2 regions of the Actinocorallia lasiicapitis genome follow, and region 2 is predicted to be linked to the other one. Evidence: riboswitches for the same ligand, from Rfam matches in the RefSeq annotation. Region 2 holds a riboswitch; the other holds the start of a gene.
The links. Region 2 has a riboswitch for cyclic di-AMP ahead of ACYVE7_RS18805 (C40 family peptidase). Riboswitches for the same ligand answer to the same signal wherever they lie in the genome.

Region 1: another riboswitch for cyclic di-AMP. It lies ahead of ACYVE7_RS14595 (C40 family peptidase); the one in region 2 lies ahead of ACYVE7_RS18805 (C40 family peptidase).

Annotation. Positions count from the first base shown of each region.
Region 1 covers NZ_BAAGZI010000106.1:2,737-6,138, reverse strand. The annotation lists gene ACYVE7_RS14600 (CHAP domain-containing protein) at 36-773, opposite strand; cyclic di-AMP (ydaO/yuaA leader) riboswitch at 785-966, opposite strand; gene ACYVE7_RS14595 (C40 family peptidase) at 1,073-1,648, opposite strand; cyclic di-AMP (ydaO/yuaA leader) riboswitch at 1,641-1,860, opposite strand; gene ACYVE7_RS14590 (C40 family peptidase) at 2,233-3,231, opposite strand; gene ACYVE7_RS14585 (NYN domain-containing protein) at 3,321-3,402, opposite strand, start outside.
Region 2 covers NZ_BAAGZI010000164.1:2,852-6,253, forward strand. The annotation lists gene typA (translational GTPase TypA) at 1-1,832, opposite strand, end outside; cyclic di-AMP (ydaO/yuaA leader) riboswitch at 2,017-2,155, shown strand; gene ACYVE7_RS18805 (C40 family peptidase) at 2,158-3,060, shown strand; gene ACYVE7_RS18810 (hypothetical protein) at 3,201-3,383, opposite strand.

The DNA.
Region 1 (3,402 bases), on a different contig from region 2:
GAGGCTTGTCACACTGAGATTTACCGTACTGCGGCCTACTTGGCGGGCGCGTAGTCCGGAATGCCGTAGCCGACGATCTGGCCGGGCTTGCGGACGTGGGTCTGCACCTTGTTGGAGGTGTTGCCCTCGACCGTGTAGACCTTGCCGTTCTTGGCCTTCTCGACGATGCCGACGTGGTCGATGGCGTCCAGGCGCTTGGAGCCCTTCCAGTCGAAGAAGACGATCGCGCCGGGCTTGGGGGTGTTGCTCCACTTGCCGTTGGCCTTGAACCACTTGGCGTGGGCGACGGTCCAGGCGTCCTGGCCGACGGTGTCGGCGGCGCCGACCTGGCTGGCGGTCCAGGAGACGAACATGTCGCACCACTGGGCGGCGAGGTAGCCCTTGCGGCTGCCGCCGTCGCGGGAGATGGTCTCACCGGCGCGGTCGGTCTTGGAGTACCACTCCGAGAACTTGGTGTGGCCCTTGCGGTCTTCGGAGTGGCCGAGCTGGCTCTTCGCCTTCGCGATCATGTCGGCGGCGGTGGCGGTGGCGGCCTTCTCGGCCTTCTTCTGCTCGGACACGGCGGCCTTCTCGGCGTCGGCGACGGTGCCGCCGGACAGGATGGCCTCGGGGAACGGGTACTGCGGCAGCGCGATGGCCTGGGCGGAACCGGCGGGCTTCTCATCGGCGTTGGCGGCCGAGACGGCGAAGGTGCTGACGGCGGCGGCGCCGGCGAGGAGGCCACCGGCGATCTTCAGAGACAGATGGGCGGACTTACGGTGCAGACCGGACATACTGCTTTGCTCCTAGCTTTCCATGCCGCCTACCGGGTTAGCTGACGGATTCGGGCCTGGAATAAGCCCTACGGAAGCAGCGAGTGGAGCGTTCCAGCTCGCCTTTCCCGATTCACCCCGTGCTCCGGCGCCTGTGCGCCGCAACGATTGGGTCCCCGGCTCCGCTGTGAAGCGGACTCGGCGGGAGGACGGCCTCGACCGAGGTCGCGTCCCGCGAATATGACTTGATGAAGGAAGAGGTTCAGCGGTATCGGAAGCCCCGGAGGGTTCGGGGGCTTCCGACCCGCACGGCACGGCCCCTAGTAGGGGCGGACCGCTCCGTTGAAGGAGTTCTTGCGGTACTTGTCGAGCAGAACCTGGCGGACGTGGTCTCCGGTGCGCGGCGAGTGGATCATGTAGACCTTCTTGCCGACGACCTTCGACACGATGCCGACGTGGCTACGACCGCCGTAGAAGAACACCAGGTCGCCAGGGGCGAGGTTCTTCCACGAGATCTTGTTGCCGACGGCCCGGTAGATCGAGCCGGTGGTGCGGGGCAGCTTCACGCCGGCCTTGCGGTAGACGTAGCCGATCAGACCGGAGCAGTCGAAGGCGTTGGGACCCGACGCACCCCAGCGGTACGGCTTGCCCTTCTTCTTCTTGGCCCAGGTGAGGGCCTTCTGCGCGGTCTTCTGCCGCTGTGACCAGGACTTCTTGGCCTTCTTGGTCTTCGTCGCCGTCGCCACCGAACTGGTGGCCGCCTCGGCCTGCGCCGGGACGGCGAGGACCGGGGTCATGACCGCGGTGGCGGCGAGCAGGCCGGTGGCCAGCTTCACGCGTCTACGGCCGGACGAGGGCAGGCAGGTGCCAAGGTTGCGGGACAGGGGAATCTCCACTCTTCCATGCGCCTACCGGGTTAGCTGACGGGTTCGGACTGGAAGTTCGTCCTACGGCCACCCACCGCTGCGAGCGAGAAGCTCAGCTCATGGGCGGCCGATTCACCCCGGGGTACCGCGGGCATGACGGACACCGATTGGGGGCGGTGCCAGTTGCCTGCGGGATTGGGTCCCCGGCTCCGCGAGATTCGCGGACTCGGCGCTGTCGCGACGACCTGAGGGCGTGATGATGCCCAGACGGAACACCCTTGTCGGTTCCGTCGCAGTCGTGCGACTTACGGGTTTGGGGTTGTGACGCCGTACCGTAGATCTCTGCCCTGCGCTTCCATGCGCGGCCTCGGTGTCTTCGACGACACCGGCTCTCGGGACAGCCGGTCGGCGGGTGTCTTTATCAGACAGCTCCACTGCGACGCCTGGAGGGCGCCGCCCGTTGTGGCAACGCTTGGATAACGTTGCGACTCTTCGAAGGTATCAAAGAACCGTGGAAAGGCAAACGCGACGCAAAAGAACGTCTGCGCAGGTGAAGCGGGCTTTGCCTGTGGAGTGACACAGGTCTCACCCTGTGACGCCGGTTACACAGGGCGTCAGGGACGGGCCGCACCGTAATAAGTAGAGCGGTAGTACCCAGAGGTAATCGAAACCACCCGAACCACATCACCCGTGGACGGAGCGTGAATCATCTGCCCGCCGCCCACATAGAGGCCCACATGGCCGAGCTGGCGGAAGAAGACCAGGTCACCGGGTTGAAGGTCCGCGTAGGCGACCCTCTTGTCGGCCAGCGAAGCCCACTGCGCCGCGGCGTTGTGCGAAAGGGATACACCTGCGGCACGCCAGGCCATCATGGTCAGACCCGAGCAGTCGAACCCGTTGGGGCCGTCGCCGCCGTAGACGTACGGCTTGCCCTTCTGGGCGAAGGCGTAGTCGAGGGCCTTGCGGGGGGCGCCGCTGGCCGGGCCGTCGTAGGTGCCGCCGGTCGGGCCGGTCTTGGGCTTGTCGGGGTCGACCCCGAGCTTGCGCAGCAGCTTCTTCTGCTCGGCGACCTGGCCGTCGATCTCGGCCTTCTGGCCGCGGATCTCCTTGACCTTGACCTGGACGGTCGCCAGGGAGTCCTTGGCGCGGCCCTTCTCGCGCTCGCGGCGCTGCGCGGCGTTGAGGAACTCGCGGATCTTGTCGCCGCGGCTGGTCGACACCTGGGAGAAGAGCGAGACCTGGTCGAGCAGGTTCTGCGGGTCGCCGGACGACACCAGCGAGGCGACGTTCATGTCGCCCGACTTGTAGGCGTCCTGGGCCATCTGGACGATCCCGAGCCTGGCCTTGTCGAAGTTCGCGGTTTCGCGTTTGGCGGCGCGGTCGGCGGCGTCCATCTTCCGCTTGGCGATCTTCAGTTCGCCGTTGGCCTTGTTCAGCTTGTCGACGAGCAGGTCGACCTTGTGGTTGAGCTTGTTGAGCTGTGCCTGGACCTGCGCCTTGGTCGGCTTGGGCGCGGCGTACGCGGCGCCGGGCAGCGACCAGACCAGCGTGACGGCCAGGGAGAACGGGACGCAGGCGGCCGCCCAGCGACGGGGGAGCTGACGATTGGCCACGGCTGACGAACGCCCCTTCTTGCACTGGTTTGTCAGCTGTTGACCTTAGTGAAGAACACCACCGCCGCTCAACCTAAACGCCGGAATTGTCAGAATCTGCCGAGCCTTCTGAGCAGGAGCGACGAAGTGGCGGGACGGGCCCCCGCCCGCCGGGCCGACGCCGCGACCTCC
Region 2 (3,402 bases):
GCGGCGGTGCGCTCGCGTTCCTTGGAGTCGAGGACGACCTTGCGGAGGCGGACGGCCGTGGGGGTGATCTCGACGCACTCGTCTTCGCGGATGAACTCCAGGGCGGCTTCCATGGAGAGCTTCTTCGGCGGGGTGAGGCGGTCGAACTCCTCGGCCGTGGAGGAGCGGATGTTCGTCTTCTGCTTCTCCTTGGTGATGTTGATGTTCATGTCGTCGGCGCGCGAGTTCTCGCCGACGATCATGCCCTCGTACACCTCGGTGGCGGGGTCGACGAACAGGGTGCCGCGTTCCTGCAGGTTGAACATGGCGTAAGTCGTGGCGTTGCCGGAGCGGTCGGAGACCAGGGAGCCGGTCGGGCGGGTGCGCAGCTCGCCGAACCACGGCTCGTACTTCTCGAAGACCTGGTGGGCGATGCCGGTGCCGCGGGTCTCGGTGAGGAACTCGGTGCGGAACCCGATCAGGCCGCGGGCCGGGACCAGGAACTCCATCCGGATCCAGCCGGTGCCGTGGTTGGTCATGTGCTCCATCCGGCCCTTGCGGACGGCGAGGAGCTGGGTCAGCGCGCCGAGGTACTCCTCGGGAGCGTCGATCGTCAGGCGTTCCACCGGCTCGTGGATCTTGCCGTTGATCTCCTTGGTGACGACCTGCGGCTTGCCGAGGATCAGCTCGTAGCCTTCCCGGCGCATGGTCTCGACCAGGATGGCGAGCGCGAGCTCACCACGGCCCTGGACCTCCCAGGCGTCGGGACGCTCGGTCGGCAGGATCCGCACCGAGACGTTGCCGACCAGTTCGCGGTCGAGCCGGTCCTTGACGAGACGGGCGGTGACCTTGGTGCCCTTCTCGCGACCGGCGAGCGGCCCCGTGTTGGTGCCGAGCCGCATCGAGATGGCGGGCTCGTCCACGGTGATCAGCGGCAGGGCGACCGGGTTCTCCGGGTCGGCGAGGGTCTCACCGATCATGATCTCCGGGATGCCCGCGATCGCGATGATGTCGCCGGGGCCCGCGGACTCGGCGGGCTTGCGCTCGAGCGCCTCGGTCATCAGCAGCTCGGTGATCTTCACTCGCTGCATGGTGCCGTCGGTCTTGCACCAGGTGACCTGCTGGCCCTTCTTGATCGTGCCGTTGTGCACGCGGCAGAGCGCGATACGGCCGAGGAAGGGGGACGCGTCGAGGTTGGTGACGTGCGCCTGGAGCGGGGCGTCCGGGTCGTAGGACGGCGCCGGAATCGTCTCGTTGATGACCTTGAACAGCGGCTCGAGGTCCTCGGAGTCCGGCATCTCGCCGTTCTCGGGCTTGTTCATCGAGGCGCGGCCGGCCCGCGAGGAGGCGTAGACGATCGGGAAGTCGATCTGCTCCTCGGTGGCGTCGAGGTCCATGAAGAGCTCGTAGACCTCTTCGATGACCTCGTCGATCCGCGAGTCGGGGCGGTCGACCTTGTTGATCACCAGGATGACGGGCAGCTTGGCTGCGAAGGCCTTGCGCAGCACGAACCTGGTCTGGGGCAGCGGCCCCTCGGACGCGTCCACGAGCAGCACGACGCCGTCGACCATGGACAGGCCGCGCTCGACCTCACCGCCGAAGTCGGCGTGGCCCGGCGTGTCGATGATGTTCAGCAACATGCCGTTGTGGCGTACCGCGGTGTTCTTCGCGAGAATGGTGATCCCCTTCTCGCGCTCGAGGTCGTTGGAGTCCATGACGCGGTCGTCGACCGACTGGTTGTCGCGGAAGGCCCCGGACTGCCAGAGCATGGCGTCGACGAGGGTGGTCTTTCCGTGGTCGACGTGGGCGACGATCGCGACGTTGCGCAGGTCATCACGGGTGGCGATGGGCATGAAAGTCCGGCTTCCTCATGTCGGATTCGCCGCGCCTACGTGATCTCCAGATCGGACCCTGGCGGCGTGAAAGAACGTATGTGCACCCGATTCTAGTCTGCTCGCGGCCCAGCCCCTGACCACGAGGTGGAGTTTGTCATCTCTTGACCCTTTGCATATGTTCCGTCCCATTCCGGTCGCTGCGTGACCGGGAACGCCGAATCCCCGCACCGTGCGGGGAGCCGGGGACCCACGTCCCCCCGGGGTGAATCCGCTCCCCAGCGGTAGGGCGACTCTCCGCCCGAACCCGTCAGCTAACCCGGTAGGCGCCCGAGAGAGGAACCCCGTGAAGGGTGCCCGATTCGTGCTGGCCGCCTCCGTGGCGGCGAGCCTGAGCGTCATCGCTTTCCAGCCCGCGGCTCAGGCCGCCGCTCCCTCCCCCACCGCACTCCAGGACCGTCTCGACGCCCTGACGGCCGAGGCCGCGAACCTGCGGATCGAGGTGCGGCAGCGCACCGACGCCTCCGTCCTGGCACGCGACGGCGCCGCCTTCGACGCCACGGCCCTGGCGGGCCTCACCGACCAGGCGACCGAGCTCGCCCCGCAGGTGGACGCCGCCCGCGACCGCGTCTCCACCATGGACAAGATCTCCGACTGGTTCGGCGGCAACGCCGACGCCGAGCAAGCCGACGCGCTTGCGGGACGGCTGTCGGCGCTGCGCGCACAGATCACCACGACCTCCGCCGCCGCGGACTCCTCACGGCTCGACGCCGAGCAGGCCGGTGACGCTGTCGAGGCCGCCGAGAAGGAGGCCGCGGACGTCGCCGCCGAGCTCGGCACGGTCAAGGCGCAGCTCACGAAGTACTACACGGTCGGCGGGGTGACGATCTTCGGTGACTCGGTCGCCGCGAAGGCCACCCGCGCGGCGCTCGGCAAGCTCGGCAAGCCGTACGTCTGGGCGGCCGCGGGCCCCGACGCGTTCGACTGCTCGGGCCTGGCCGTCTGGGCGTACGCGCAGGCCGGACGGAGCGGGCTCGACCACTACACCGGCGCGCTCTACGACACGGGGACGAAGGTGGAACGTTCGGCGCTCAAGCCGGGCGACCTGGTCTTCTTCCACCCCGACCGGCACCACATGGGCATCTACATCGGTGACGGGAAGATGGTGCACGCGCCGTCGTCCGGCGACGTCGTGAAGATCACAGAACTCGCGGAGCGCGACGACTACAACGGGGCCGTCCGGCTCTGATCGCGTCCCGGTAAAGTCCCGGAAAGTCCCGGAAACGGAAGAAAGGCCCTCTCCGCACCGGAGGGCCTTTCTCAGTAGTAGGTATTTCGGAAGTAGGTACTTCTGGATCGGTGACTTTCGGATCGAAGGAGCCGGGATGATCAGCGGCCGATGTAGGTGTCGGCCGCCGGGAGCGTGGTGCCGAACGCACCGCCTGCGGCGAGCAGGGCGGTGGCGATATCACGCTGGCTGAGGTAGGTGAGACCGGCGACGATCGCTGCTGCCGTGAAGGCCACCAGGAAGATCACTGTCGCCCGGAGCGTAACCAGAGTCTGCTCGTTCATGAGAGACACCCCCTTGATC